DNA from 3 places in the uncultured Acetobacterium sp. genome. Region 2 is predicted to be linked to each of the others. Evidence: a T-box and tRNA genes for the amino acid it is inferred to sense, from the RefSeq annotation. Region 2 holds a T-box; the other regions hold tRNA genes.
What was found. A T-box is a leader RNA that pairs with one kind of tRNA and senses whether it is charged. The one in region 2 lies ahead of pheS (phenylalanine--tRNA ligase subunit alpha), so its partner is inferred to be a tRNA-Phe.

Region 1 (10,579 bases), on a different contig from region 2:
GGTATGCTTAACACATGCAAGTCGAACGAGACAAAAGCGAAGTGCTTGCACGGAACTTTTAGAAAGTGGCGAACGGGTGAGTAACGCGTGGGTAACCTGCCCTATGGAAAGGAATAGCCTCGGGAAACTGGGAGTAATGCCTTATAATACATTGAAGTCGCATGGCTTTGATGTTAAACGCTCCGGTGCCATAGGATGGACCCGCGTCCCATTAGCTAGTTGGTGAGATAACAGCTCACCAAGGCGACGATGGGTAACCGGTCTGAGAGGGCGAACGGTCACACTGGAACTGAGACACGGTCCAGACTCCTACGGGAGGCAGCAGTGGGGAATATTGCGCAATGGGGGAAACCCTGACGCAGCAATACCGCGTGAGTGAAGAAGGTTTTCGGATCGTAAAGCTCTGTTATTGGGGAAGAAAAAAAGACGGTACCCAAGAAGAAAGTCCCGGCTAACTACGTGCCAGCAGCCGCGGTAATACGTAGGGGACAAGCGTTGTCCGGATTTACTGGGCGTAAAGGGCACGCAGGCGGTTTTTTAAGTCAGATGTGAAAGGTACCGGCTCAACCGGTGACATGCATTTGAAACTGAAAGACTTGAGTATTGGAGAGGCAAGTGGAATTCCTAGTGTAGCGGTGAAATGCGTAGATATTAGGAGGAACACCGGTGGCGAAGGCGGCTTGCTGGACAAATACTGACGCTGAGGTGCGAAAGCGTGGGGAGCAAACAGGATTAGATACCCTGGTAGTCCACGCCGTAAACGATGAGTGCTAGGTGTTGGGGAGACTCAGTGCCGCAGCTAACGCAATAAGCACTCCGCCTGGGGAGTACGACCGCAAGGTTGAAACTCAAAGGAATTGACGGGGACCCGCACAAGCAGCGGAGCATGTGTTAAGCATACCGCCAGCGTTCGTCCTGAGCCAGGATCAAACTCTCAATAAAAGTTTGTATTTAAAGCCGTTAGGCTTAAAATGCTGTCTCATTTGAATAACGTATTTTATCCTCTACCGAGTTAATGTTTTAAAGAGTGCATCTCTCTGTTTCTATTTTAGCCATCATGCACCCTTACGGATGTTTTGGCTGTTTTACAGGTTTTATGGTACTATTCTCTTTTCTATGACCGCCGCCCTGCAATCGTTTCCGACTGAAGAAGCTTTTGTATTATATCGTCGTTTCTTGTGATTGTCAAGCTGTTTTTTTTAATTATCTGCATTTTTTTTGGAGGCGCCACCCAGACTTGAACTGGGGGTGAGGGTGTTGCAGACCCGTGCCTTACCACTTGGCTATGGCGCCTAATTAAATTGGAGCGGAAGACGAGATTTGAACTCGCGACCCTCGCCTTGGCAAGGCGATGCTCTACCACTGAGCCACTTCCGCTGATGATGGTGCCCAAAGGCGGAATTGAACCACCGACACGAGGATTTTCAGTCCTCTGCTCTACCGACTGAGCTATTTGGGCATATAATAAATAGTAAACAATAGATAATACAGCAACCGTGTTAAACGTTTAAAGTCCGTTGCATGACTTTACTACGCCATGGTTAATTACCCAATATTCAGGAAATTCCTATTAACCTTGGGGTAGCAATATCTGCTATTTAATTCTACAACTTCTTATTGGATCGTATTTTAATCGAAAACTCTTCTCATCCTGATCGGATGAGTTTTCAATCAAAATGCGTAAGTCTTATCACTGTCGTTTCGCTCGCGCTCAACTTCCGACCAATTTCTGCAAGAAATTGGGATAAAACTTATGGCGACCTGGAAGAGACTCGAACTCTCGACCTCCAGCGTGACAGGCTGGCATTCTAACCAACTGAACTACCAGGCCGCTAGTATAAAAAAATGGTGGTCGCAACAGGGCTCGAACCTGTGACCCCCTGCTTGTAAGGCAGGTGCTCTCCCAGCTGAGCTATGCGACCATCAGTTGAGATACAAGTGTTATTATACGGCGGTAAAAACTAATTGTCAACTATTTTATTAAATTTTTATGGATTTTTATCTTTTTTCGGCAGTGACCTGAATACGTTCACCTTCATTGCTACCTTGCAGAAAAGTTCCGAAATCATAATACTTCATATTTTTAAAACCAATTGTGGTCAGGCATCGATGGATATCTTCTATGGTAAAGAAATATTGAACCTGAGTCTCCTCATGACGATTATAGGTGCCATTCTTGTTCTTCTCAAAAAAGGTTAAATTGAAATGCATGGCATTTTCTGCAAAATGCGGTTCATTTTCCCAAACACAAAATATCTCATCGAGATCATAGACATAAGTATTATCCATAATGGTTTTTTTATATTTAGTGACGGTGTTAACGTCAAACAACAGCAGACCTTCACTTTCCAGACATTCATAACTGCTTAGAAAAAAGCTTTGCAGCGCTTCTAGATCAGGCAGATAATTGACACTGTCACAGCAGGAAATAACGGCATCAAAGGTTTGATTGATCTGGAAATTACTCATATCACCCAAATAAAACTGAATATTTTTGAGTCCCATCCGATCTGCTTTTTCATCTGCCACGGTTAGCATCGCTTCAGATAAATCCACCGCTGTCATATTTAACCCCATTTGACCCAGCTTACAGGTAATGTTCCCGGTTCCGCAGCCAAACTCCAAAACAGTTTTGATTTCTCGCTTGCTGTTTAAAAATAGCCGCTGTATATAATCTGACCATTTTGAATAATCTATTTCTTTCATCAGTTCATCATAAACCTGTGCAAATTCTTCGTACATATTAACTCTCCTGTTTTAATAATTTTTTGAATAGTTTATCAATTTAAGCGATGCTTCCAATCCCTTTAACAAAACCGTCTCATCAAAATTGAAATCTGAAGTATGCAGGTTTTTATTATAACCTTTTTCCTCATTACCGGTTCCCAACCCGATGTACAATCCCGGAACTTCTCTCTGAAAATAGGAAAAATCCTCAGATAACATAACTTTTCGAAAAGGAACCCTGTTTTCAATCGGGATCAGTTCTTTATAAATCTCATACAATCGTTCATTGTTGACAACTGGCGGATACATTTCAATGAATTTCAATTCAATGTTACAGCCATGGGTTAGTTCAACCCCTTTTACAACTTCCTCAATCCGACGATGTAGTTTCTCGTGACTTTTATCGCTAAATGAACGGATGGTTCCCCCAAGCTTGACTTCATCGGCCACCACGTTCACGCGCGTTCCACCATTTAGCAATCCAATTGAGATAACCACACTTTCCATCGGATTGGTGTTTCGACTGACAATACTCTGGAGGCAAGTGATCAAAGAAGCACTTGCAACGATCGCGTCCATTGACCGCTGCGGTTGTGCAGCATGCCCGCTGACACCATGAACGGTTATAAAAAATTCACTGTTCTGCCCCATCATCGGCCCGGCCTTTGTTGCCAGCATACCTTCCTCGATGAAGGGAAACAGATGATAGCCAAAGATGGCTTTAACCGGATATTTTTCCAGGATTCCGGCCTCGATCATCGGTTTTGCCCCACCAGGTCCTTCTTCCCCCGGCTGAAAGATCAGTAGAACACTTCTCTTTCGTTGATCGGGAAAATCGGCCAAATATTTTGCCAGAAGCAAATTCATCGTCATATGTCCATCATGTCCACAGGCATGCATCCATCCAGGATGACGGGAAACATAGGCGTGATCGACTTCTTCCAAAATGCAAAGGGCGTCCATATCGGCCCGAAAGGCAATGGCATCATCGTCACATTGCCCTTTTATATAAAGAATCAGGCCGGTCTCGCACACTTTTTCCGGCTGATATCCCAGGTCTACCAGATAATTGATGAGGTAAGCCTGGGTTTTTGTTAAATCAAACCCCTCTTCTGGTATTTGGTGGAGTTCACGCCGCAGTCGGATCGCTTCTTCATCGTAATTTTTTACTCGCTCACTATATTGCATTTTATTCCTTCTTTTTCATTCTTTTTTTCATCCCATCCAAACTCTAATCTATCATACCTGATAAGTTAGAAACACACAATAATTAACGTATTGCCAGGGTGTAGGTATCGCCATAGTTTTCTTCATCAAATACAAACGCATCATTTAAGCCATTGGTGACAACGATCTTATTTTCATTGGTAATAAAAATAGCTTCCACATCGGGCAATGCTTCAACCTTTTTCAGACCTTCATCAAGCCCCACTAAAAACAGGATTGTCGACAAACTATCGGCATCCACTGATGCTTTCGCCACCACCGTTACCTGGATAAGCCCGGAATCGGATGGATAACCGCTAAATGGGTCTAAGATATGATGATATTTTTTTCCGGCTGCATCTACAAAATAACGTTGATAATCTCCCGAGGTCACTACCGAACCGTCTTTGAGGGATAAGACTCCCAGGTATCCATTGCCCGGATTTCGGGGATCTTCGACACCTACCCCAAAGTCACTGTTATCGGCTTTTCCACCCATCACCAAGACATTTCCGCCAAGGTTGATGAGCGCATGCTCTACCCCTTCTTGTTTTAGAACCGCCATCGCTTCATCAGCGATATAGCCCTTGGCAATGGCCCCCAAGTTTACAGCCATCCCTGCCTCGGTTAAATAAACCGATTGATCGGCCGGATTTAAAACGATTTTTCTATAATCCGTTTTTTCTTTCGCCGCATTAATCGCTTCCGAAGCTGGGGCGTTCTTTGTTTCCGGAGAGTGAATGCCCCAGAGATCGACTAATGGAGCGATGGTCACGTCGAAATATCCACCTGAATCTCGGGAGTAGGCCAGGCTCTTTGCAATGATTTTGTAGGTGTCTGCAGATACGCTAACTGGTTTAATCCCAGCATTTTCCTTAATCAGTCCCAAATCGCTTTCAGTTTCAAAGGCAGTGAGACTGCTGTTTAATTCGGCAATCCGGGCGAACGGTTTATCCAATAAACGCTCGTCAGTTTCCCCAAATAATGTTATGCTGACAAAGGTGTCCAACAAAAAATCACTGCGGGATATCGTCTTGGACTGATCACATCCCGATAAAAATATTGTCAGAAATAATACAGCAAAGCCCATGCCAGCGATTTTCCAGCCCTGATTTTTAGCATTTTTTTTATTCATGCTTTTTCGATTCATAACGTACACCAGTTCCTTTAACAAATAACACTATTATACCAAAGACCTTGAAAAAAAACATAAAAAAATGGTAAAGACTTTACCATCGGCTATTTTTCAGATAAAATAAGAGCATTCTTAAATTAATAATTAATGAGGTCTCTATGAAGAAGAACGAAATCATTATTATCCTCGTCTTACTTGCTAGCTGTTTAATTGGTATTGCCGTTTTTTATTTAGTCAGGGCTACCGATGCGCCGCTTTCAGTTCGAGTCACGCGTCAGGGCACGGTGGAAGCCATTTTTCCGCTCTCAGAAGATCACACCGAAACCTTTGTTGATGCTTTAGGTTCTAATACGCTTGAGATTTCAGACGGTACCGCAAAAATAGTCGAGGCCGATTGTCCCGATCATATTTGTGTCCGAACTTACCCGATTTCCAGCCCCGGGGAAACGATAGTCTGTCTGCCTCACAAACTAGTGGTGGAAGTTATAAGCAGTGGTGAATCGCGATGAATTCGAAAGCTTACCGACTGGTTATTTTAAGCCTTTATGTCGCCATGGCGCTAATCCTCAGCTATGTTGAAAGCTTGATCCCCTTACCGCTTCCCATTCCCGGAGCCAAGATCGGTCTACCCAATATCATCACCCTAGTTTCATTGCTGACCCTGGGTTGGCCTTTAACCCTGTTGGTGGTGATCGCCCGGATATTTTTGGCCGGCTTCCTGTTTGGCGGCGGCTTTTCGATTGTCTACAGTCTCGGCGGTGGACTGTTAAGCCTGCTGGTGATGAGCCTGTTGCTGCACTTTTTTAAAGATAAAATATCGATCATCCTAATTAGTGTTTTTGGCGCGATTACACACAATCTCGGCCAGGTCATTGTTGCTGCCATTGTTGTCCAAACCACCAGCCTGCTGCTCTATTTCCTTTTCCTGATGCTGCTGGCCATCCCCACCGGACTCTTTATCGGCATCACCGCCCGAGAACTGATGCGGCTGCTTAACAAAACCACCATCTTCTCAAAACTAAACCTACCTCAAAATAAATAGCCGGTCAAACCTGACCGGCTATTCTAATAAGCGTAACCCAGTACCGACAATTGTTTGCCTGTTGTGACCTAAGGGTCTTTGGTCGGTACGGTAGTTTGTTACCTCTGCTAATATTTGTATTTTGGCAATTGGATTTTAAACTCGGTTCCTTCGCCAACCTGACTTGACACGACTATTTTCCCAAGATTATTGTTAACAATATGTTTAACAATCGCCAGTCCCAGACCGGTGCCGCCTTTTTCCTTGGAGCGGCTCTTGTCGACCCGATAAAACCGTTCAAAAATGCGAGCGACATCCTTTTCTGGAATTCCATAGCCGTGATCTTGTACTTGGATGATGATATCTTCACCTTCTTCAGATATGGTGACTTCCACCTGTTTTCCGGATTCCGAGTATTTAATGGCATTATCAATGAGGTTGATCATCATCTGCCGAAATTCATCCGGCACAAACTCCAGTTCTATCGATTCTTTACAGCTTAATACCAGTGTTGTTTCTTTTGCTTCGGCACTCAGTTTTAGAATATCAAAAATTTGCATTACTTCGGTATCCATCAGCATCATTTCAAATTTTCGGTCAAAGCCACCTTTGTTTTCCAACTGGGACAAGACCAGGATATCACTGACTAATCGGCTGAGACGATCACTTTCTTCATAGATAATGGAATAAAAACGTTCTAGGGTTTCGGGGTCAGTGATTTGATTTACCTGGATGGTTTCAATAAAACCTTTGATGGTGGTAATCGGTGTCTTTAATTCATGTGACACATTGGCTACAAAATCCCGCCGCATTTTTTCCAAATTTTTCAATAGGGTAATATCCTCAAAAATAATAATATGACCGTTAATGCTATTATTTTCTTCAATCTGATTAATATAAACCCGTAAAACCTGATTGGAATGAATGCGAGACTCAAAACTGGTTTTTTCACAGTTGTCATTTTCAAGGTAATTCATCAATTCCAGGATAAAGGCCTCCCGATAGACTTCCAGAATATTTTTTCCGATCACGGCTTCCTTCATCGGAATACGCAAAACCTGACGAGCAGCTTCATTCAAATGGACGATATGGTTCTTTTTATCAATGGCGATGACACCATGATTCATATTGGACAAGATCGCGGTGAGTTCAGCATTCTTCTGATTCATTTCGGTAAACGAGTTATTGAGTTGCACCGACATCTGATTGAGTGATTCGACCAGCTCCCCAATCTGGTCTTCCCGAATCATGGTCAGCTGCTGTCCATATTTTCCTGAAGCGATTTCTCTGGCAAAAGCTGATGCCTCTTCGAGCGGTTTTAGCTCCCGATTGATAAAGTAATTAATCAGCAATGATGTTGCCAAAATTGTCGTTAATATCACAAAAATAATATTGTTGATCATTTCAAACATGGCATCATCCATGGCATTCACTGGCATCGAAATCCGCAGCACTGCTACAACTGATTGATCTTCACCAAAATAAGGGGTAGCCACATAGATCATTTCATCCTTGAAGGTTTTTGAATAACGCACCTCTGTCGTAACAGCGCCCTCCAAAGCACCCTTAATTTCAGGACGATTCTTATGGTTATCCAAACTTTCCAGCCCCTGCAAGGATTCGTAGGTAACCTCTCCCTGGGGATTGATGATTGTCATCCGCACATTCGTGCTTTGGGAAAAATTATCCAGGTTGTCAATTTCCCCAGTTTCAAGAAACGCTGGGAGCATAAAATCCATAATGTAGTTACTGCTTTTTTTTATGTTGTTCTCGGTATCGGCATAATAACTCTGACGATAGCTGATGGTGGTAAACAAACCACAGATTGCAATACTGACAACGATAATGATTGTCAGTGAAATGGACAATCGTTTCTTCATAGCTCTCTCCTATTTCTCAATAAAACGATACCCAACGCCGCGAACGGTTTCGATGTATTTTTTGCCATCTTCGGACTGTTCTTCTATTTTTTTTCTTAAATAGCGAATATGCACATCCACGGTTCGGGTTTCACCATAATAGTCAAATCCCCAGATTTGGTCTAACAACTGGTCGCGGGTTAATACTTGTCCGCGATGCTTAGCTAAAAAGACCAGTAATTCATACTCTTTTAAGGTAAGTGCCAGTTTTTCACCGTTTTGATAAACCTCAAAGGCCTTCGGCTCAATATGTAAATCGCCAATCAAAATAGCTTCGTCCTCTTTTGATAAAAGAATCTCAGTCCGTCTTAAAACCGCTTTTACCCGGGCACAAAGTTCTTTGACGCCAAAGGGCTTGGTGATGTAGTCATCCGCACCGATTTCAAGTCCTAAGACCTTGTCAAATTCTTCGCTTTTGGCGGTTAACATAATGATCGGAATATAAGAGATGATGCTATTGGCTCGGATCTCGCGGCAAATGCTAATCCCGTCTTTACCTGGCAGCATCAGATCTAGAATAATCAAATCCGGCAAAACACTAAGTATTTTATCTATCGCCATTGCACCGTCCTGGACTCCGTCCACCTCAAACCCATGCGTTTGAAGGTTGAATTTGATCAGCTCATATATATTTGTTTCATCTTCAACTATCAGTATTTTTTTCATCTTGACTCCTTGTATTTTTTGTTTAACGAGATTATACCATATTTTGGAATTCTCTTATGTAAATTCTTGATTAAATTGTAAACTATTACAAATTTCTGAAAACGTTATAAGAAAAATAATGATTGTATTCTGTGTTTAATCGCCCTATAATGAATTTATTACATATAATCCTTTAACTCTAAATGAATTACTCCCCTTTTTCATTTAGAAAAACGAGCTGTTTCTACTGAAGCGGTTCTTTTTTTATTTAAACCAAAAAGACTGACCCCTAGCGGTCAGTCTTTTTTTGATTTTTACATATTTAATTTACTTATTTTTCTCTAATTTTTGCCTTCCAAATTTCGTTTGGCGGTTTCCATCATCAGTTTGATGCGATTTAGCTGATTGACTTCGCTGGCTCCCGGGTCATAGTCGATCGGAGCAATGTTGGATAACGGGTATTTTTGGCGGATCGGTTTGATCATCCCTTTTCCCATAACATGGTTAGGCAGACAGGCAAAGGGCTGAACACAGACAATATTCTCCACCCCATCATCGATTAACTCCATCATTTCAGCGGTTAAGAACCAGCCTTCGCCGCCCTGATTGCCAAGTGAAATCAGCTCCTGGGCTTTTTGGGCCTTTTTCTCAATCGTCGATGGGGCATGAAAGTGGGTGCTGGCTGCCAGCGCAATTTTCATGTTTTTTCGCGAAAACTCCAAGAATTTAATCAATAGTTTAGCACGCTTCATCGATTTCCGCTTACCTGACAGTTCCTCGTATTTAAAGACCTGATTATAAGCACAATAGAGAAAGAAGTCCATCATGTCCGGCATCACCACCTCGGCTCCTTCGGCTTCTAACACTGCCTGGAGGTTGTTATTGGCGGTGGGATGGTATTTTACCAGAATTTCTCCGACGATCGCAACCTTGGGCAGTTTTTTGTCGATGCGCGGCAGGGCATCAAATTCATTAACAATCGCCCAGACATTTTCTTTGAAATGCCGAAGATTGCCATTTTTCATATTTGCTTTGATCTTTGTCCGCCAGTGTTGGTATAACGCCTCAGTCGATCCGGGATGTCGTTCATAGGGTCTTGTACCGCTGACCACCCGTTGCAGTAGATCACCATAGACAATCCCCACTAACAGCCGGGACAGCAGCGGCAGGGTGAGCTTAAATCCGGGATTCTTTTCCAGACCAATGGCACTAAGGGAAATAACTGGTATTTGGGACATCCCGGCTGATTCCAGGGCTTTTCTGATAAAGGCCACATAGTTGGAGGCACGACAGGGTCCGCCGGTCTGAGTCATTAAAACGGACACATTATCAAGATCGTATTTTCCTGATTTCAGGGCAGCCATAATCTGACCGGTGGTGATAATGGTGGGATAACAGGCATCGTTATTAACGTAGGTCAAACCTTCATCAATGGCGGCATTATCGACACTGGGCATGACCACGACGTGATATCCCTGGCTCGACATCGCCTCCTCAATAAAATCAAAGTGGATTGGTGACATCTGTGGAGCCAGCAGGGTGTGGTTCTTTTTCATCGCCTTGGTAAAGACCACCCGCTGTTTCATCGGGGTTGGTGTTACCACAATATTGTTTTTCTCGCGTTCGATCATTGCCGCCTTAAGCGATCGCATCCGGATTCGGATGGCGCCGAGATTATTGACCTCGTCAATTTTAATCAGGGTATAAATATTGCCATGGCTTTCGAGGATTTCCTGGGTTTGCTCCGAGGTCACCGCATCCAGTCCGCAGCCAAACGAAGTCAGCTGTACCAGCTCCAGAAAATCATGCTGGTTGACAACCTCGGCTGCCTTATATAAGCGACTGTGATATTTCCACTGATCAAGAACCCGGAAACGCTGGTCATCTTCTTTCGGGTGATAAAGATGGGCCACGGCGTCTTCAGTG
Region 2 (10,579 bases):
GGGAAGTTTTTTTATTGTAGATTATTGTTGCTTTTTCATAACAGCGTGTTAAAATGAGTATGGTTGTTAAATATTTTAGGTGGAGACAAGATCGTGGCAGAAAAATTACGTTGGAAGTTCAATAAGTTTGTTGGTCAGCGCTCCCCCGCGGAAATGCTGATTTATGGATTTGCCCTGGTGATTCTGCTCGGAGCAATCCTGCTTACCCTGCCGATAGCCAGTGCCTCAGGAGCGAGTGGTGGTTTTGTCAACGCTTTGTTCACCGCGACCTCAGCAGTCTGTGTGACAGGCCTGGTGGTTGTCGATACCGGAACCTTTTGGTCAAGTTTCGGGAAAATAGTTATTATTTTTTTGATTCAGATTGGCGGCTTGGGTTTTATGTCATTGACGACGATGTTTTTTGTGTTGGCCGGGAAACGGATTACCATCAAAGATCGGCTGTTAATACAATCTTCGGTGAATATGGATTCGATCTCAGGGATCGTCAAATTTACCAAGTATATTTTCTTCTCATCGCTGGTGATTGAAGCAATCGGGGCATTACTATTGGCACTCGTTTTTATTCCCGAATACGGGTTTTTACAGGGCACTGCCTATAGCGTTTTTCATGCGATCTCAGCTTTTTGCAATGCCGGCTTTGATCTGTTTGGGAACTATGCCAGTTTAACAAAATATGTCGGTAATTTCATTATTAATTTTGTTATCGGTGGTTTAATCATCCTCGGCGGCTTGGGTTTTGCGGTTACCAGTGATTTAATTAATGTCCGCAAGTTTGAGAAAATGAGTATGCATGCCAAGCTGGTTTTAACAGTCACTGGGATTTTTTTGATTATTGGATTTGTTTTCTTTTTTATTTTTGAGTATCATAATCCCAAAACGCTGGGCAATTTATCCCTGCCGGTAAAATTCATGGCCGCTTTTTTTCAGTCGATAACACCGCGAACTGCTGGCTATAATACCATCGATATCGGCGCCCTGACAGCTCCGTCCTTGTTTTTAACCATGCTTTTGATGTTTGTCGGTGCTTCGCCAGGCTCGACCGGTGGCGGTGTTAAAACAACCACCTTTGCGATTATCGTGATGACGGTTGGCTCGGTGTTGCATGGGAAAAAAGATGTTATTGCCTTTAAACGAACAATTATGGATCCCGCTATCCGGCGGGCAATTTCAGTTGTTGTGATTGCGTTGGCTATTGTCATCTTGATGATTTTTGTGTTATTATGTACTGAACCAGATGCTTCTTTTGAAACGATTGTTTTTGAGGTGCTTTCGGCATTTGGCACGGTCGGCTTAACAACCGGATTGACCCCGCAATTATCAATCGGGGGAAAAATAGCGATCAGTATTACCATGTTTGTCGGTCGACTGGGTCCTCTGACGGTAGCCTATGCGATATCACGTAGTGAAAAGCGATCGCGCGAAAACGTCGGTAATTTTAAATTGCCGGAAGGCAATATTATGATCGGCTAGAGGAGGAGTATTAATTGAAAGAAAAGCAGTTTGCAGTCCTTGGTTTAGGGCGTTTTGGTGAAGCACTGGCCATTACCCTGAGTGAGTTGGGCTGTAATGTTGTTGTTGTCGATAAAGACGAAGAAAAAATTCAAAGCATTGCAAACCAGGTTACTTATGCCGTTCAAGCGGATGTGACCGATATCAACACGCTCAAGTCGATCGGCTTAAAAAATGTCGATGCTGTTGTTGTTTCGATCACCTCTGATATTAATAGTAGTATCATGGGAATTGTCAATGCTCAGGAGCTGGGTATCAGCGAGATCTATGGCAAAGCCAATAATGCTCAGCATGAAAAGGTATTGCTAAAACTCGGGGTAAAGAAAGTCTTTTCTCCGGAGCGCGATATGGGTGAGCGGGTTGCACATAACCTTTTTTCAGGCGATTTTATCGATATTTTAGAGCTCGATACCAATCACTCGATTGTCGAAGTCGAGTCGCTTCATGCCTGGGAAGGCAAAACCCTCGATCAATTGAATCTTAGAGAAAAGTATGGCTTAAATGTGATTGCCATTCGCACCCTCGATGTTTTGAATGCTTCACCCTTAGCTAGTGATATCCTTCATAATAAAGATAAACTGATTGTCATGGGCGAAAACCGCTCGATTAATGAGATCAATAAGCTATCCCGAAAAGATCATTAGTGATGTTTTTAGAAATCAGCTCAAAAAATAATGATCAAATCAAATATTTGCGGAAACTCAGTAGTAAGTCTTTCAGGGATGGGCAAGCTGCCTTTGTAATCGAGGGAAGCAAGCTTTTTTTAGAGGCATACAAAAAGCAATTGCGCTTTAAACAGGTCTTTGTAACAAAAGAATGGTTAGCAATTAATCCGGATTTGGTCAGCCAGTATCTAATGGTTTTAGCTGGGAATGGTGTCAGTATCGCGGTTGTTGAGATGTCAATTTTGTCATCTGTTTCCAGTTTGCAAAAACCGGAAGGGATCATCTGTGTACTCGACAAAATAAAGCTCCAACCAGGAACATTCAAACGATATGTGATTCTCGAGGATGTTCAGGATCCTTACAATGTTGGTACGATCATCCGAACGGCTGATGCGGCAGGCTTTGACTGTGTCATCACATCAGTCAAAACGGCCGATATTTATAACGAGAAGGTGCTACGCGGCTCAATGGGTTCGGTCTTTCACCTGCCAATTTATCAGGTTGAGTCATTGTTTGACTATGTCAGGCACTTAAAAAGTCAGTCGGTTACGATCATTGGCACCGCCTTGACGGGCAGCTGCTTATGGGAACGCAAACCCTTGAGCGAACCATTTGCGATTGTGATGGGCAATGAGTCTCAAGGGATGTCGGATCAAATGTCTAAGTGCTGTGACGTTTTACTCAAAATTCCCATTTTTGGTCAGGCTGAATCGCTAAATGTGGCAACCGCAGCCGGGATTATTATGTATGACCTGGTTAGAGATTTTAAATAAGTTAGTTTTACTGAAAAATCACACAGTAAAATCACACAGCGAAATGATTACACAATTATAATAATAACAATTAAATAGATTATCAACAATGATAGAGCCAGTAAATAAATTTTAAATTTTACAGAGAAAAAATCCCAGGCTGAGAGATTTTGTATTTAGATTTATTGAAATTCCCTCTGGAGTTTTAGATGTGAACGCCATCGCAGTTTTGATGGCCGCTAGCTTCTAACGTTAATTGCGTTAAAATTTTGAGTGAATACATAAAGTATTAATTTAAGGTGGTACCGCGGAATTATTTCGTCCTTTATTATAAGGACGATTTTTTTATTGAATCATTTAATTTAGGAATTTATTTCAGTAGTTTAACATGATAAAAAAGGAGAGAAGTAATGGAATTAGAACTTAAACAAATAAAAGATCGCTGTTTGGCTGATCTAAATCAAGTTGCAGAATTAAAGACACTCGACAATGTCAGAATAAAGTACCTGGGCAAAAAAGGCGAGTTAACGATCGCCCTCAAGGGGATGGGTAAACTGTCCAATGAGGAACGTCCGATTATTGGAAAATTAGCCAATGAAATCCGCGAAGAAATCGAGACTAATATTTTAGCCCAGAAGTTCTTGCTTGAACAAAAAGAAATTGAAGCTCAGATAAAAGAAGAAGGCATTGATGTATCGCTGCCGGGCAAAAAGCACCAGGCTGGAAATCTACATCCACTCACCACAACCGTCAACGAATTAAAAGAAATCTTTTTGGGAATGGGATTTTCGATTGCCGAAGGTCCCGAAATTGAATGGGCTAAATATAATTTTGACTATTTAAATGTTCCCCAGGATCACTCTGCCAGAGACTTGCAGGATACCTTTTATTACCAGGACGATATTGTCCTGAGAACCCAGACCTCCCCGGTACAGGTGCGGGTCATGCAGGATCAGAAACCACCACTACGGATTATTTCGCCAGGCCGGGTCTATCGATTTGACGAGATCGACGCTACCCATTCGCCGGTTTTTCATCAAATGGAAGGCCTGGTCATCGACAAGGGCATTACCATGAGCGATCTCAAAGGAACCCTTGATTTGTTCGCCAAAAAACTATTTGGTGAGCAGACCAAAACGAAATTCAGACCACACCAGTTTTATTTTACCGAGCCAAGTGCGGAAATGGATGTGACCTGCTTTAAGTGCGGCGGGATTGGCTGTAAGGTCTGCAGCAACACCGGCTGGATTGAAATCCTGGGCTGTGGCATGGTTCACCCCAACGTCTTGCGATTCTGTGGGATTGATCCCGATCAATACAGTGGCTTTGCCTTTGGGATGGGACTCGATCGGATTACCATGATCAAGTATGGCATCAATGATCTGCGGTTATTATTTGAGAATGATTTGCGTTTCTTAGCGCAATTTAAATAGGAGGAAGCAAAGTATGCTCGTTTCACTAAATTGGTTAAAAGAATTTGTTGATATAAAAATGTCCCCATATGATTTTGGCGAGGCGCTGACCATGTCAGGTACCAAAGTCGAAACATTAACGGTTGTTGCTGAACAGGTTGAGGGTATCTTGACAGGCAAAATAACAAAAATTGAAGCCCATCCCAATGCCGATAAACTGATTGTCTGTACAGTTGATCTTGGAGACAAAGAACTGGTGATTGTCACCGCTGCCAAAAACGTCTTTGTTGGTGCGATTGTGCCGGTTGCCATTGATGGGGCGGTAATTGCTAATGGTAGCAAAATCGGTCGGAGTGATTTTAGAGGACTGATTTCTGATGGGATGTTCTGCTCAATTGAAGAACTGGGCATGAACAGTGATTTATTTGCCAAAGAAATTGGCGAAGGGATTTTGATCCTGCCGGACAATACCCCGCTGGGAATCGATACCAGAGAACTACTTTGGCTCGATGATGTGATCATTGATGTGGAGTTAACCGCTAACCGCTCGGACTGCCAATCGATCATTGGGATCGCCCGGGAGGCATCCGCAACCCTGGATCTTCCTATGTCCAGTTTTGCAACTTACGCGGCTGCTGAGACTCAAAATCAGATCGACGATTATTTGTCGGTAAAAATAGCAGATCCAGCCTGCCCCCGCTATGTCGCAAAGATGCTAAAGGTTAAAACGATCGAAGCGTCACCGCTGTGGCTCCAGGTTAAACTACTAAACAGTGGCGTTCGTCCGATTAACAATATTGTCGATGTTACCAATTTAGTGATGCTAGAGCTGGGGCAACCCCTGCATGCCTTTGATTATCATAGCCTTCAGTCACAGGAAATTGTGATTCAAAGAACCACGGATAAGCAGATCGTCACCCTGGATGATAAAGAACGCGAGATTGATCAAACGATGCTGATGATTACAAACGGCAAGGCGCCAGTCGCGATAGCCGGGGTAATGGGCGGTGCGAATTCTGAAATAACAGAAAAAACCAGTCTGATCGTTTTGGAATCGGCTAATTTCAACAAGGCTAGTATCCGTTTAACAGCCAAACAGCTTGGTCTTAGAACCGAGGCGTCAGCGCGTTTTGAAAAGGGCGTTGATCCAGAACTCGCCGGCATCGCGGCCCTGCGGGCGACCCAGCTGCTTTTAGAAATCGGTGCTTGCGAGGTGATTGAAGGGTTGATCGATGTTTATCCCAACGTCGCACCCTTAAAAAAAGTCAACCTCGATATTAATTGGTTTAATGCTTTTGTTGGGATAACACTGACTATTGATGAGATAAAAGCCATGCTGAGTCGCTTGTTTTTCAAGGTTGAAAAAATCAGTGATGCTATTTTAGAAGTTGAAGTACCCAGTTTTCGACCGGATATTGAGCTAAAAGAAGATCTGGCTGAAGAAGTGGTGCGGATTTTTGGCTACGATATGATCCCGGGGACGATCATGGGGGGAGAAACCATGGTTGGCGGAAAAACGCCGGTTCAAAAATTTGAAGATGCCCTTAAAAATATCCTGGTCGGACAGGGCTATTATGAAACCCTGACCTCCTCGTTTACCAGTGAAAAGCGTCTTCAGGGACTGAATTCACAACTCGGTGATGATCTTATTGCCCTGATTAACCCGCTCGGCGAAGAAAATAGTATCATGCGGGGTAGCTTAATCGGACATCAATTGGAAGTGATTGCCTTAAATGATAGCCGAAAAAACCCAAGTGGCCGATTTTTTGAATTGTCTTATACCTATCATAAAAATGACAAGCCCGGGGAATTGCCGATCGAGGAAAAGAAATTGGCAATTTCTAGCTATGGTAGTGGCGATTATTTTGAACTAAAAGGGATGGTTGAGCTGTTACTGACGCATTGCGGCATTCAATATCCACAATTTATTGCCGGTGGATCAGACTTTCTTCATCCCGGCCGTAAGGCAGAAATCTTTGTTAACGGCAGACGACTGGGCGAAATTGGTGAGATTCATCCGATCGTGGTTAAGCATTATCAGCTGCCAAAACGTTGTTATGTCTGCCAATTGTCTTTTGAAGCGATTTTTGACTGTGCAAAAACGGATAATAAATTTACCGATCTGCCGAAATTCCCGGCATCAAACAGAGATTTGGCAATTGTCTTAAAATCAGAAATTCCAGCTGCAGTCATTGAGACAACGATTCGCAATAATAGCGGTGAAATTCTTGAAAGCATCGAATTGTTTGATGTCTATACCGGGGCGCAAATACCCGACGGTTACAAGAGTCTGGCCTATGCCCTAAACTTTAGACATCACGAACGTACCCTTAACGACAATGATATCAGTCCGGTGATTGATCAAATCCTTTGCCAATTAAAACAATCCTTTGATGCCCAGCTGCGCGAGTAATCGCTTTAATTTGGGGTATAAATAAAAGTATGGATAAAAAGCATGAATCGCTTATCTGAACTTATTATCGGGCTGAGGCAATTAAAAGGGGTCGGACGTCAGAAAATTAAACAATTGCTGGACATGATTATTGCACCCGAATCGCTTTCATTTAACGAGATCATTGAAATTGGCCAAACCTTTCATTTAATTTCAAGTCAAATTTATCAAGCAGACATTGCCCAAGCCCTGGCTTATGCCAGGCGGGTAATTGATGAGTGTGATCAGTTGGGAATTCAAGCGGTTAGCTATTTCGATGATCGTTTTCCAGAGAGTCTTAAATTTGATGATCAGCCCATCTTACTCTATTATAAGGGCGATCTAAAAATTTTAAATCATTCGAAACGGGCGGCGGTTATCGGCAGCCGCAGTCCGTCACAACTAGGCTGTGATTTTGCCTTTCAGGCTGGTAAAATTCTTGCCGAAAATAATTTTGTGGTGATCAGCGGATTGGCTGTCGGGGCTGATGATTGCGGTCACCGCGGTTGTCTGGAAGTTGGCGGAAAAACCGTCGCTTTTTTGCCATCGGGTTTAAGCTCGGTCTATCCCAGTTCAAATTGCCGGCTGGCCGAAAAAATTTGTACTTCGGGGGGCGCCTTAGTCTCGGAGTACAGTCATCTTGAAACCGTGCAACCCTATAAGTTTATCGAACGCGACCGGCTGCAAAGCGGCGCGAGTGGGTTTGTGATCGTATCAAGTTTTTCACCGGGAAGCGGAACCATCCATACCCTTCGTTATGCCAGCAAATACAATAAACCGATTTACTCGATCCCGGTCATTTATGACCAATCACGGGATGGCTTTAATCACATCAGCCTAAAAAATATCGACTTTCAAATCAAGGAAAACACAGACCTTAATTGTCTGATCGAAAATTATTAATTGATAAATCATTTGTAATTCTTTAGGTTATTACATATAATAGAGTAGAACATCCTTAAACATTTAGAGAATTAAATTTATTTCACAGGAGGAAAAAATGCCTGAACAAACAATAATGGAATTACGCATATTAGATACCGAATTTAATTTGAAGGCAAAGGGAAACGAAGAGCATATAAAACATGTTGCTGATTACGTCAATGCTGAGCTAGAACGCGTCAAGACGGCTAATCCTTTTACCAATCATATTCGGATTGCGATTCTAGGCTGTATGAATATTACTGAGCGGCTTTTTATTGCAGAAGAAGAAGTTCGCAGCAGTGAAGAAGTCAAAGCCAAAGAAATTGGCGAGATTAATCAAGTCAAAGAAGAGCTTAAACAAACAAACCAGCGATTAGCTGAAGAACTAGAGAAATTTGAAACGCTGGCAGAAGAAAAAGAATTGCTGCAAAAAGAATTAGAAGAAAAGAATGATTTGCTGGCTCAATATCGTGAGCATTTACGACAAAGCAAGATCGAAAGCGAAACCAGCCGCAAAACAATCTTAGACTTGCAGAATCAACTATTTGAAAGCCAGATTGAACTGGTAAAAGCAAACAAGAATCATATTGAAAAAGATGTCTTTAAAAATATTGAAGAAAAAATGAAACTGGACTAGACAAATTTTCTTCAATTTAACGAACAAAAACAAACGAACAAAAACAAAAAAAGATGTTTGCACATCTTTTTTTTGTTTAGTATTTACGCATTAAACCGGTTACCTTGCCGAGAATTTTGATATCTTGCTCCTTGCAGATAATCGGATCCATGCTTTTATTATCCGGTTGGAGCCTGACTTTATTGGGCTCTTCATAAAAGATCCGTTTGACCGTGGCTTCATTATCTTCAAGCAGCAGCACCACAACAATGTCATTATTGTTTGCCGATTCCTGTTTTTTGACGATAATCTTATCGCCATCGAGAATACCGGCATCAATCATGCTGGTTCCCTTGACTTCAAGAATAAAGGCAGCCTCGGTGCCGGCAAAATCGAGCGGCAGCGGGAAAATATCAGTGATGTTTTCAATCGCCAGAATTGGTGCACCGGCTGTTACGCAACCAAGGATTGGCAGCGAGACAATTATTTTTTCGTCAAAGTAATTTGATATTGTTTCGTTGGGATCGTGACGCAGGACTTCAATGGCGCGGGTTTTTGTCGAGTCCCGTTTAATATAGCCCAGTTCCTCGAGCTTTTTTAAATAGCTATGGGCAGTGGAAGTCGATTTCAAACTAACGGCAGCACAAATTTCGCGCACCGACGGGGGATAACGCTTATCACGCATTTGGCTATCAATAAATTTTAATATATCAATCTGTTTGCTGTTCAAATCCTCATACATAAGAGTTCCTCCAAAATTTTATAATTCATTATAACATAATTAAAACAGAAAAACAAACGTAAGTTCTATTTTTGAATAATTAGTTTAGGTGATCAGTTTAGGTAATAAAATAAGCAGCGATAGTCTTGATCAAAATGTAGACGCTGTTTTTCTGCGGATGCTTATTTTAATGATAATTTAGTCATCATCGCTAACGAATTGCGACAAGGGGTTTTGATTCATGGTGTCCCTTAGGGTTTCTTCATTAATATGGGTATAGATCTGGGTGGTCGAAACATTCTGATGGCCCAGTATTTCCTGCACTGACCGAAGATCGGCATTGCCATAGCGAAACATCAGGGTTGCGGCAGTGTGCCTGAGCTTATGAACGCTGATTTCGTCGGTATTGAGGCCACAACTGGCCAGGTGTTTTTTGACCAGGTGCTGAACCGCACGATTGCTGATTGGGGTATTTTGCTGGCTAAGAAACAGATAGGGAGAGTCGGATTCCTGGCGCACCGCCAGATAACGATTGATTGCTTTTAAACAGGCATGGTTTAAAAAGACCGTCCGTTCCTTATTGCCTTTGCCGATGATCCGCAGGGCATCGTTTTTGATATCGGTTATTTTGATTTGGGTGAGCTCCGAAAGCCGCATCCCGCAATTTAGAAACAGGGTGACAATGGCAAAGTCCCGTTCTTTATGACGGCCGGTTATCCCTTTTAAAAGATCGACGGCTTCATCCCACTCTAAATAACGGGCGTGACGGGCTGGTAGTTTGGGCATTTCGAGTTCGGTCACCGGGTTGGGCAGAAAGTATTTTTGTTTGTTACAGAGATAATTAAAAAAGGAACGCAACGATGAGACCTTGCGGCTGCGGGCGGCATCTGAATTATGACGTTCCTTACTGGAATAGGAAAGAAAGGCATAGAGAATCCCTAAATTGACAGCTTTTAAATCATCAAGTGAGATATCATCGATCGCAATCGCATCAAAGTCGAGGGATTGGGGAACCATGGCAAAATAGCGCTTGATAAAGCGAAAAAAGATAATCAGGTCATAGCGGTAGGCCTGAGCCGATTTTTCGGAATAACCCTTGATGGTCAAGACATAATTGAGGAATTCATCGATGATGGTATTATTGGGTATCATTTTATCAGTATGATTGGTTGCGGTTGGCATGACAATACTCCTAAATTTTATTTGGTAGATCAGCTGTTAAATGGCGAACTCGAATTGGAGAGCCTGATCCACTGAGAAAGCCAATTAGAAAAGCCAATTAGAACAGATAATCTGGTTATGCAAGGATGACAATCATAGTTTATCACATTTTATGGCTTTTGTCACGAAACTTACATTTCGCGACAAAAGATTTTAGTCTTAATTTTAAATTTGATTGCTATTTTTATTTTCATACGATGTGCATTGACATATACTTCGGACATAGTTTGACATATAAGTGGTAAAAAATAATTCATTTATTTGCGCTTATGTATAATTTATCGGACTTAAATAACGAATTTAATTGAATTCTATGAACAATAATCAG
Region 3 (10,579 bases), on a different contig from region 2:
CATATAAAGAGGCTTGTCGTCGCGGCAGGCTTCTTTTTTTGTCTGGAAAATTTGAAGGGCTGGTACTATGTTATTTGTCTGATCTTATAGTTGGTATTCTAAGACCAGTGCTGCTACAAGGTATTTTAAGATTATGATGTTATAATCCAAGCAGTGAATAAATTTTTCGGGAGGATTCAATGACAAATAATATCAACCTTGAAATTGGACTGACGCAAGCCCAGGTTGAAGAAAGGATAGCGGCCGGTCAGGTTAATATCCAACCCCAATCTAAAACAAAAACCATCGGCAGAATAATTAAAGACAATAGCTTAACCTTATTTAATATGCTTAACATCATCCTGGCCTTGATGATTATATTTGTGGAGTCGTTTCAAAATCTGCTATTTATTAATATTGTTATTGTTAATACATTTATTGGCATCATTCAGGAAATTAAGGCAAAAAAAACCATTGATAAGCTCTCGCTGATCTCTCAGCCCCATGTTATTGTCTTGCGGGATGGCAGTCAGAAGGAAATCGTCTTTGAACAAATTGTGATGGATGATATTCTAATCCTCAAAGCAGGTAAACAGATTCCTTCGGATTCCCAGGTGGTAAAAGGCGAATTAGAAGTCAATGAGTCGCTGTTGACTGGCGAGTCGGATTCAATTATCAAATATCAAGGTGATACCCTGCTGTCTGGCAGTTTTGTGGTATCCGGTCAAGCCACCGTGCAGGTGACCCAGGTGGGTCTGGAAAATTATGCCTCTAAACTGGTTGAAGCGGTTAAGGTCGCTAAAAAACCAAACTCAGAAATTATGAATGCGCTGGGCTTTATTATGAAAAGCATTAGCATTGTAATTGTCCCGCTCGGTTTATTGCTGCTCTATCGGCAGCTGGTCGTTCAGGGTTTGCCGCTTCAGGATGGTGTGACCGGAACAGTAGCGGCTCTGATTGGGATGATCCCCGAAGGGTTAGTGCTCTTAACTAGCGTCGCACTGGCAATTGGTGTGGTTCGCCTGGGGCGTCATCAGATTCTGGTTCAGGAGCTCTATTGCATTGAAACATTGGCTCGGGTGGATGTCCTTTGTTTGGATAAAACCGGGACCATCACCGAAGGAAACATGGAAGTCTTGTCAATGGAAACCATTTGTCATGACAAGAATCCGGTTCCGGCGATCCGGGCTTTAATCGCCAATTTAAAAGATGACAATGCCACCTATCGAGCGCTTAGTGAAAGTTGTAAGGGGGAGGCACCAAAATGGCAATGTGATCGGGTCATCCCTTTTTCATCCGAGCGAAAATGGAGTGGCGCTTTTTTTGCGGAACAGGGCACCTTTGTGATTGGTGCGCCGGAATTTATTTTAAAAGAGCGTTACGATGAGATCAAGGAAAAGGTTGAGCATTATGCCAGTCAAGGTAATCGGGTTTTAATGCTGGGGTATGCTAAAGAGCCTTTTGATCAAGATGGCAGCCTGCCAGAACATATCAAAACCATTGCACTACTGCCAATGGGCGATAAGATTCGCCAGGAAGCCAAGAAAACGCTGGAGTTTTTTAGAAACCAGGGCGTTGATATCAAGGTGATTTCCGGAGATAACCCAATCACGGTATCTCAGGTGGCACACCGGGCGGGACTGCTGGACTGGGACAATTTTGTCGATGCATCGACCCTCACTGAAGACCAGGATGTTCACAAGGCAGCGCTGACCTATTCCGTTTTTGGCCGGGTAAGCCCAGGCCAGAAACGACTGTTAATTGAAGCCCTTAAAAGTCAGGGTCACACCGTCGCGATGACCGGGGATGGGGTCAACGATGTTTTGGCCTTACGAGAAGCGGACTGCAGCATCGCGATGGCCGAAGGCAGTGATGCGGTGCGTCAGGTATCGCAACTGGTCTTGCTGGATTCCAATTTCGCCAGCTTTACCCGGGTTTTGATGGAAGGGCGTCGGGTCATTAATAACATTACCCGGGCGGCATCACTGTTTCTTGTAAAGACAATGTTTTCGCTAATGCTGGCGATTATTGTGATTATTGCCAATGAGGCTTATCCCTTTGTGCCGATCCAACTCACCTTAATCAGTGCGCTGACCATTGGTGCACCTTCTGTTTTTTTGGCACTAGAACCAAATAAGAGCCGCATCACCGGGAATTTTCTGGAAAAGGTTTTAAAAAAATCGCTGCCGGGCGCCTTAACGGTGGTCTTCAATGTGGTAATGATTATGATCGTGGGAGCATATCTGGCAATGGACCAGCAGCAGATTTCTACGCTGGCGGTGATTTCGACCGGTTTAATTGGACTGGTTATTCTTTTTCGGGTCTGTCAGCCCCTCGATAATAAGCGTTGGGCACTATTTTTTGCGATGACTGTTTCATTCTTGTGTTGTGTTTTGTTTTTGGAAAATTTGTTTTTCCTTTTGCCGATTGAAGATTTTCTGCCGGCGATGTTTATTGTGCTAGGGATTGTCATTTTAAACATCTATCCCTTGCTGAGGATTTTCAGCTGGACAATTGATCAGGTCGAGGGTCTGCTGAATCGTCACCAAAAAGATAAAACGACGACTAAGGCGACAGTATGGGAAAAATAGCAAAGCTAAACTTTTTTCACAAAAGGATCAGAAATTTGATTCTTTTGTGAAAAAAAGACTTGCAATTAGCTATTTGATCATGCTATAATAAGCAAGTCGTCAAAGATAAGCTTTATCTGAAAGAGCGAAGATAGAATAAAAGATAAAATAAAGATTGACAACAGATATAAAAACATTTATAATAGTCAAGTATTGTATCGAGGTGTAGCGCAGTTTGGTAGCGCACATGGTTTGGGACCATGGGGCCGGAGGTTCGAATCCTCTCACCTCGACCATTTTTTTTTAAAATTACTTGTGGGCCTTTAGCTCAGTTGGTTAGAGCAACCGGCTCATAACCGGTAGGTCCGGGGTTCGAGCCCCTGAAGGCCCACCATATTTTTTTGCCCAGATAGCTCAGTCGGTAGAGCAGGGGACTGAAAATCCCCGTGTCGGTGGTTCGATTCCGCCTCTGGGCACCACCACTTGTTAAGATAACAGCGAAAGCTGTTTTTTTTATTTTTTGAAGTGCCGATTCTTTTCAGTTAAAATCATCCTCCGAAACAAACGACCAAGTCAATGCTGCGGGTTATCCAGAACTGTAGTTGATTAAAGGTTTAGGGTGGGTTGACGACGAATTGTTGACGCATATTTTAGTATAACTACTGCGCTTCCTGATTTATGAATTGAACACCATCGATAGAGTTAAAGTGGATTAAAAACACAAAAAACTTGTAAAGTATATAACCACATGGTATCATATTTGTAAATAATTTGTAACAAGGAGGAGTGGCGTGGAAAAAAACCAGAATATTTTTGAAAAAGTCCGGGAACGATTAAAAAAGCACCATTACAATTGGTCAACCGATGCAGATGAAGTTGAGCGGGCTGAATTGATTGAGCGCAATCATGACCAATCATTAAGCAATGACAAAAAATGGCAATTCAAAATGCGCGGTTCCGCAATTGTGGTCTGTACTTTTTTAGTCTTGGTTGGAGCTGGGGTAGTTGATCTACAAACCCGTGCCTATGAGGTTTTTTACAAGGGAGCAAGTATTGGTTACGTTGAGAGTATCGAGGCTTTTGAAGCAGCTGTGAGCGATGCCGATGACGGTAAAAGCGTCCGCAGAAACGGAGCAGGCAGTGACTACGAAATACGGATGGCGCGAACCACAGAATTTTTAACAGCGACAGAAATTGCCGAGGTGATCAGATCGATGCGAGCCGAGGAGCAGAATGCTAAAACTCAGGTTCAAGTTGCCAGAACGGATAATGTACCGCCAAACGTTACGGTTGCCGCCCAGGAACAAAGCTTAAATGAAACAGCCCAAGTCCAAACAGCTTCGACAGCGCGAGTGGTTGAAGAAGAGCCAGTGCCCGAACCGGTTAGCAGTTCAGTCAGTGATCCGGAAACCCAAACAGCAGCAGCTTCGGACATCTTTGTGGCTGAAGCGCCGGCGATTGAAGCAGATGTAGCAATAGCCGATGAACCAGAAGCGGAGACCCCGCAAAGTGAAACCATCGTTGCAGGTGTTCAGTCTGAACAAAACCCGGCGGCAGCAGTTGAGGAAAATCAGCCGCTAGAAACTCCGGCACTTGAACCCCAAGTTCCGGAAATGCCGGCAGAAACGGTAGTTGATGCTCCAGAGCCAGAACCGCAAGAATCGCAAGATCCGCAAGATCCGCAACCACCAGTCGAACCAGTGGCTGACGCTCCGGCAGCAGAAGTGCCACCAGCGGAAACACCAGTAGAAGAAGTGGTTGTAGAAAGCCCTCAGGTGCAGTTTATTCTTCCGGCCAGCGGTCGCGTTGGCGAGATTCTCCGGAATTATGATGGCGGTTATTACAGCAATCATTATCGGTCGGCAGCGATTGATATCCTAAACAAGGAAGGAACAGCCATTTATGCGGCAGCATCAGGAACGGTTACCTTATCGAGCTGGTATGGGGGTTATGGAAAATGTGTCATCATTGATCATGGCAATGGCTACTCAACCCTGTACGGGCATTTTAGTTCGGTCGATGTATCAGAAGGCCAAACCGTAACCCAAGGGCAGCGGATTGGTGGGATGGGATCAACAGGATCCTCCACCGCTAATCATGTTCATTTTGAGGTGCGGGTAAATAACGAGGCCCAACCGATCAGCCATTACTTCAATGTCAGTTCCGGCGACACCATATAAAAAAAAGACACCCTAAAAAGGTGTCTTTTTTTTTCTAAAAATCTTGCGGAACTTATATAAATATGGTATCATTATGTAACGAAAAAGTAACGAATAATAACAAGAGGTAAATAGATGGATGAAACTATGAAGAATGAAAGAGAAAAACGACGGATACAACGAAAGAGAAAAAGACAAACGCGTAGTATTGTCACGTTTATGATTTTATTTATTATGGCAACCGTCGGTGTTGTTAGTGGTCAAACCCAGGGTTATCAGGTTTTTTACCGTGGCGAAAGTCTCGGCTATGTTCAGTCTGCGGCGGTCTTTAAATCGGCGGTTGATCGCATCGAAACGAATTTGATGACATGTTACAATTACGATAATATTCATTTGGGCAATGGCTTTGAACTGATTCAGGGCAGGGTTGAGAATCCGATGGATTTTGAAACCTGCATTGAGGTGCTAAACAGTAAGAACATACCCCTTTATGTGAGTGGAGCAGATGTTTTTATGGATGATGAAAAAATCGGAACCGTAACATCATTAAACCAAGCTGAGGCTCTTATTGACGCGTATCAGAATATTAACAGCGAAAACTTAAGCGAGCTTGAAGCTGTCGAAGTGATGGTACCCCTGTCCGAGACCAAAGATTTTGCAGCCATGCTATCGGCCTTAAAAGCACGTGTAAAATAAAAAAAATCACTGGCCATGGCTGCTGTTTTAGGTTGTCGCAAAGCTAGCTGTACCGATCAATTGTTAATCGATTGTCGGCTGCGGGATCGTACAGGTTTACAACCTGTTCGCCCCGATGCAGACAATTAGATGTAACATTTGTCGGTACTGAGGTAATTTTTATCGTTTAAACACCGGCCGTGGCTGGTGTTTTTTTTAAGGAGGAGTGGCAGGATGGCTGAAATAACTCGGGAAAAAGCGATCGACATGGCAGTAAAATATCTGTCTTATAAGGCACGAACCAGCAGTGAGATGACCCAGTATCTGAAGAAAAAGAACATCGCTGATACAATAATTGCTGAGGTGATCGAAAAGCTTAAGGACTACCGGTATATTGATGACCAGGTTTATTTGAAAAACTACGTCGAAAATAATCGTCATTTTAATTATTATGGTTCCCGACGTCTGGTTCAGGATTTAAGAAAAAGAGGGATTAGTGATACCTTGCTGCTTTCGCTTGAAGATCTGTTTCCAAAGGATGAGGAATATCGATGCTGTCAAACAGTGGCAAAAAAAAACCTGCGGGCATTAAAGGGTCAAGCACCAGCGCAGAAGAAAAAAAAGCTCTATGATCGGCTGGCAAGAATGGGTTATCCCACTGATATGGTGCTAGAAATGATTAGAACCCTGGTTTTAGAAGAAGAATCGCTAGAATCAACTGCCGATCTGGAATTAACTGCGGATGAGTTGGCAATAAAAGACCAGCAGCTGAGTGAAAAGCTTGACCGGGATTATCAAAAGTATGACCGCACCCACCGTAAAAAGGGAGCAACCGGAAAAGAGCTGACCTTCAAAATTAAAAAGAGCCTGATTGGCCGGGGTTATCCCTATCAGCTGATTAGTGAAAAGATAGCAGCCCAGCAGGAAGAGCTCGAAGAGGACTAGGAGGCGGATTATGATAATCCCAAGCGCTTAATCAGGTAGGGTATCGCCCGTTCAAAACAGACCCCAAAGCGTTTTTCCTGACCCAGTTCGACAGTTCGCAAAATACATTCTCTGGTATAATCCACCGCAATTTGGGTGGATTTTTTTAGATTGAAATCATTTAGCAGGCCAGCAAGAAGGGTGCTTCCAAAAATATCGCCAGTGCCGTGGAAATAGTCTGCTACCCGCTCATTAAAAGCATAGTCAAAGGTCCTGGCTACGGCGTCGTAGGTGACCGCCCCCAACTGTTGGGGATCAAAGGAAATCCCGGTAATGACCACCTTTTTCGAACCCAGCTGGGACAGCCGGATCAGCAAATCCTCGATATAGTTTTGATCATAATCCTCGCCGATATATGGTTCATCAAGCAAGAAGGCGGCTTCAGTCAGGTTGGGTACGATGATATCGGCTTTGGCGCAAAGTTTGGTCATACCTTTGGCCATTTCAGGGGTATAAATGGAATAGAGTTGGCCATGATCGGCCATCACCGGGTCGACCAGAATCAGGGTTTTCTCTGACTGGAAGGTATCAAAGAGTTTGGCTACCAGATCGATTTGATCATAGGAGCCTAAAAAACCACTATAAAGGGCGTCAAATTCCAGGTCAAGGGATTGCCAGTGGGCGGCGATCGGGCTGATATCGTCGGTTAAGTCGCGGTAGGTGAAATTTTCAAAACCGCCGGTATGGGTAGACAGTACGGCGGTAGGCAAAACACTGGTATCGATCCCGGCGGCTGAGATAATCGGCAGTGCCACGGTGAGCGAACATCGGCCGACGCAGGAAATATCATGAATAGCGGCAACCCGCTTTTGTTTACTATACATTTGCAACTCCTTATTTTAAATGATCTTATTATATGTTAAAATTGAACCTGTAAAAAGCATCAGTTAATCGAAAAACAATGGGTTCAGCTAAGGAGCAGATAAGATGATTACGATACCGTTTAAAAATAAGGGTGCCTTTCTTTATGTTGAGATTTATGAATTTATCAAACAGGAAATAACCGAGGGTAATTTAAAGTATGGCGAGAAGCTCCCCTCAAAACGCAGCCTGGCCAGTCATTTGTCAGTGAGTGTCAATACCGTCGATGCGGCCTATGGACAGCTGGTGGCAGAAGGTTACCTTGAGGCCAGTCCCAAAAGGGGATATTTTGTCTGTCAGATTGATACCTATCTACTCAAACAGAAAAATCGGGTTCTGGAAAAAAACACTAAAAAAATCGAAACAAGACCAATTAAGATTGATTTTTCGCCCAATGCCATCGATCAGCGTATTTTTCCCTATGAAGCCTTTCGCAAAATTTTTAAGTCAACCTTCAATGAATATGACAGCAGTCTCTTAAATAAACCTGAGATTCAGGGCGAGATGGAGCTCAGGAATGCCCTGGTTGAGTTACTGTATCGGTCGCGCGGCGTACGCTGCCGCGTCGAGCAGATCATCATCGGCTCAGGCACCGACCATCTGCTGCAAATCTTAGGTCTGCTCTGGGGTAAGAACAAATCGGTGGTGCTGGAAAACCCGGTTTATCTTAAAGCCTATAATATTTTTGAAAAAATGGGAAACCCGGTGATTTCGATTGATATTGATGAAAAGGGGATTCAAATCGAACCGATGCAGAGTTTTTCAGATGTAGCTGTTTATGTGACCCCATCCCATCAGTTCCCTCTGGGAATGAGCATGCCGATAGACCGGCGGATTCGGCTACTGAATTTTGCCAATCAGGATGATGGAAATTACATCATTGAAGATGATTATGATAGCGAATTTCGCTATAATGAAAAGCCCTTGCCTTCACTGCAGAGCATTGATAACAATGGCAAGGTAATTTATATTGGTACCTTTTCTAAATCGATTGCGCCTTCATTTCGGATCAGTTACATGGTATTGCCGGAAGCCTTGTTGAAGGCCTATCTTGAAATAGCCGATGCGATCAGCTCGCCGGTTTCTAGTTTGGAGCAAAAAATGATTGGCGCCTTTATTTCTGGTGGCGTTTTTGAAAAGCATGTCAATAAAATGCGGAAAGTCTATAAAGGTAAACGAATTGTTCTGCTAAATGCCCTAAAAGAATTGGGTAACCGGGTTAAAATGACTGGTGAAAACGCCGGACATCATCTGCTGGTGCAGCTTGACAATGGTCTGACTGAGCAAGCGATGTATAGCCGAGCCCTGGCTCAGGGAGTCCGGGTTTATCCGGTTTCGCCTTATTTTATTCATGGCTTGCCGGAGAAATATAAAAGCATGGTTTTGTTGGGCTACGGCTCCTTAACCGATCAACAAATTTTCGATGGGATTGGAATCTTAAAAGATGCCTGGGATCTATAATCGGCAGATAGTACTTTTACTTGCAGTTTACTCGCAAACAGGCTAAATATTTACTCTTTTTTTTAGTCTCTCTCCGTGGTAATATCAAGTAAAAAGAGATGGGAGTTAGAAAGTGGGAACTAAACGCAAACTAAACGGAAAGCAAGCAATCAAGCAAGTGAATAATAGCAGAGGGTTTACGCTGCTCGAAATGATTGTTGCGATCGCTGTGTTAGGGGCATTAGCAGCGCTCGCGATTCCTCAGTTTAAAGATGTAATTGAAAATTCTCGAAAAAGAACCGATCAGGCCAATATTCAGATTATTGAAAGTGCCATCGAACTGTATAAGGCCGAAATTGGCGACATTCCTGCCGGGGTGACTACCTTTAACCAACTGGTGACCGAATTAAATCGGGTTGGTTATTTAAAAAATTCAGAAGTGAAGGCAGTCACCAAGGATAAGGTGTTTACCTATGATAGCAGTCAAAAAAAGGTCAGTTTGACAGCCAGTCCGGGTGTGGTCAGCCCAACTGATTAATTGCTGATTATGCAAACGAGTACACTTAAAAGATGAAGGAGATGAATAAGCAAAGTCCGCAGCACAGAGCTGGTTACACCTTGCTGGAATTATTGGTAACACTATCGATTTTGTCGCTGCTCACCGTCACCTTGGTCGGCACCGGCTTTAACGGCCATACTGCTTTTAGCGATACGGCTTATGAGGCTGAGTGTGAAAAAATCTTGTATGCCTTGCTCCAATATCAGAATGAAGCCATTATGGATGGTTATCGACGCCAGGTTCGCTTTTTAGATGATAACATGCGGGTGGCTTGGACAAAGAACGGGCTCAGTCGAGTGGAAATAATTGCGGTAAAAACCTTACGCTTCACGGGTTCCTATAGCGGGGCGACGACCTTAAACCTATATGGGCATGGAACCGTATCGCAGGGCGGAACAGTGAATTTGACTAGTTTAACAGGTCGGGTCAAAAGAATTGTCGTTCAAGTTGGTAACGGGAGGATTTATTTAGATGAACCCTAATAGTAGAGAAAAAACTAAAGAAAAAATCGATCATAAATTTAATCGAAGCAAAATATCAACGCAAGGCTATACAATTATGGAAGCGATTATTGCCATTGCAGTATGTAGCGGAGCCCTGGTGATGATTCTGGGCTTGTACGGAATGGCGATAAAAACGGAGATGGTATCGACTGCGATTTTATCGCGATCGTTAGAAATAAATAGTATTGCCGATGAAATAAATCTCACTTTAAAAGACAGCTCAGCTAAAAGTCTTAATGAGCGGGTAAGTTCGCTGTTAAGCAGCAAATACCCCGAGTATCAGTTAATAAAAGCAGAGCCGGATGTTCAAGCAAATTTATACAAGCTGGAAATCGCACATCAGCCTAGCAACAGTCTAGCAAAGCTATTCCACCTTAAGGTGTTCTGGAGGCGCGATGAGAGCCCGGTTATTTAGAAACCAGGACGGTATCAGTGAAAAAGGTTTCTCGCTAATCGAACTGTTAACATCCTTAATGGTGGTGACTTTGCTGCTGGGGTTGCTACTGTCGAGTATGATTTATCTGAATACGATTAATAAAAAAGCCCAGACCAATCAAAAATTATGCTATTCCCAGCGCTATATTGAGCTGTATTTTCAGAAACAGATTTTAAGATCGGAAAAAATAGTGCTTAAAAATAATCGGGTCTATCTTCAGGATATCGAAAGCCCGGACAGTTATTACAATTATTATCAATATAGCAACGGGTTTTTAAGACGCTATAAGGTATATAAGAATAGCTTGACCTCGATCGGTTCTGGCGGTAACAGTCAATTTTTAGATGGTATTTCGTCTTTTTCAATGACCCTTGGAGCGAATCAGGAAATTCTGCTAAAATACAGTTTAGTTA

Region 1: it encodes a tRNA-Phe, which carries the amino acid that the T-box ahead of pheS (phenylalanine--tRNA ligase subunit alpha) is inferred to sense. The anticodon was not compared.
Region 3: it encodes a tRNA-Phe, which carries the amino acid that the T-box ahead of pheS (phenylalanine--tRNA ligase subunit alpha) is inferred to sense. The anticodon was not compared.

The regions. Positions count from the first base shown of each region.
Region 1 is NZ_CAKMJU010000025.1:247-10,825, forward strand. Features, by position in the region: rRNA gene QZ998_RS16875 (16S ribosomal RNA) at 1-985, shown strand, start outside; tRNA gene QZ998_RS03990 (tRNA-Cys) at 1,220-1,293, opposite strand; tRNA gene QZ998_RS03995 (tRNA-Gly) at 1,303-1,377, opposite strand; tRNA gene QZ998_RS04000 (tRNA-Phe) at 1,384-1,459, opposite strand; tRNA gene QZ998_RS04005 (tRNA-Asp) at 1,755-1,831, opposite strand; tRNA gene QZ998_RS04010 (tRNA-Val) at 1,847-1,922, opposite strand; gene QZ998_RS04015 (class I SAM-dependent methyltransferase) at 1,999-2,742, opposite strand; gene QZ998_RS04020 (M20 family metallopeptidase) at 2,758-3,915, opposite strand; gene QZ998_RS04025 (FAD:protein FMN transferase) at 3,998-5,083, opposite strand; gene QZ998_RS04030 (NusG domain II-containing protein) at 5,227-5,577, shown strand; gene QZ998_RS04035 (Gx transporter family protein) at 5,574-6,110, shown strand; gene QZ998_RS04040 (ATP-binding protein) at 6,218-7,969, opposite strand; gene QZ998_RS04045 (response regulator transcription factor) at 7,979-8,674, opposite strand; gene QZ998_RS04050 (2-hydroxyacyl-CoA dehydratase) at 8,995-10,579, opposite strand, start outside.
Region 2 is NZ_CAKMJU010000026.1:571-11,149, reverse strand. Features, by position in the region: gene QZ998_RS04170 (TrkH family potassium uptake protein) at 94-1,470, shown strand; gene QZ998_RS04165 (TrkA family potassium uptake protein) at 1,485-2,153, shown strand; gene QZ998_RS04160 (RNA methyltransferase) at 2,156-2,947, shown strand; T-box leader at 3,027-3,255, shown strand; gene pheS (phenylalanine--tRNA ligase subunit alpha) at 3,337-4,359, shown strand; gene pheT (phenylalanine--tRNA ligase subunit beta) at 4,373-6,751, shown strand; gene QZ998_RS04145 (DNA-processing protein DprA) at 6,794-7,672, shown strand; gene zapA (cell division protein ZapA) at 7,770-8,330, shown strand; gene lexA (transcriptional repressor LexA) at 8,407-9,051, opposite strand; gene QZ998_RS04130 (tyrosine recombinase XerC) at 9,229-10,212, opposite strand.
Region 3 is NZ_CAKMJU010000056.1:67,708-78,286, reverse strand. Features, by position in the region: gene QZ998_RS09040 (cation-translocating P-type ATPase) at 180-2,570, shown strand; tRNA gene QZ998_RS09035 (tRNA-Pro) at 2,769-2,845, shown strand; tRNA gene QZ998_RS09030 (tRNA-Ile) at 2,867-2,943, shown strand; tRNA gene QZ998_RS09025 (tRNA-Phe) at 2,953-3,028, shown strand; gene QZ998_RS09020 (M23 family metallopeptidase) at 3,341-4,729, shown strand; gene QZ998_RS09015 (hypothetical protein) at 4,844-5,404, shown strand; gene QZ998_RS09010 (RecX family transcriptional regulator) at 5,618-6,328, shown strand; gene QZ998_RS09005 (pyridoxamine kinase) at 6,337-7,191, opposite strand; gene QZ998_RS09000 (PLP-dependent aminotransferase family protein) at 7,295-8,689, shown strand; gene QZ998_RS08995 (prepilin-type N-terminal cleavage/methylation domain-containing protein) at 8,802-9,206, shown strand; gene QZ998_RS08990 (prepilin-type N-terminal cleavage/methylation domain-containing protein) at 9,248-9,709, shown strand; gene QZ998_RS08985 (hypothetical protein) at 9,699-10,145, shown strand; gene QZ998_RS08980 (prepilin-type N-terminal cleavage/methylation domain-containing protein) at 10,126-10,579, shown strand, end outside.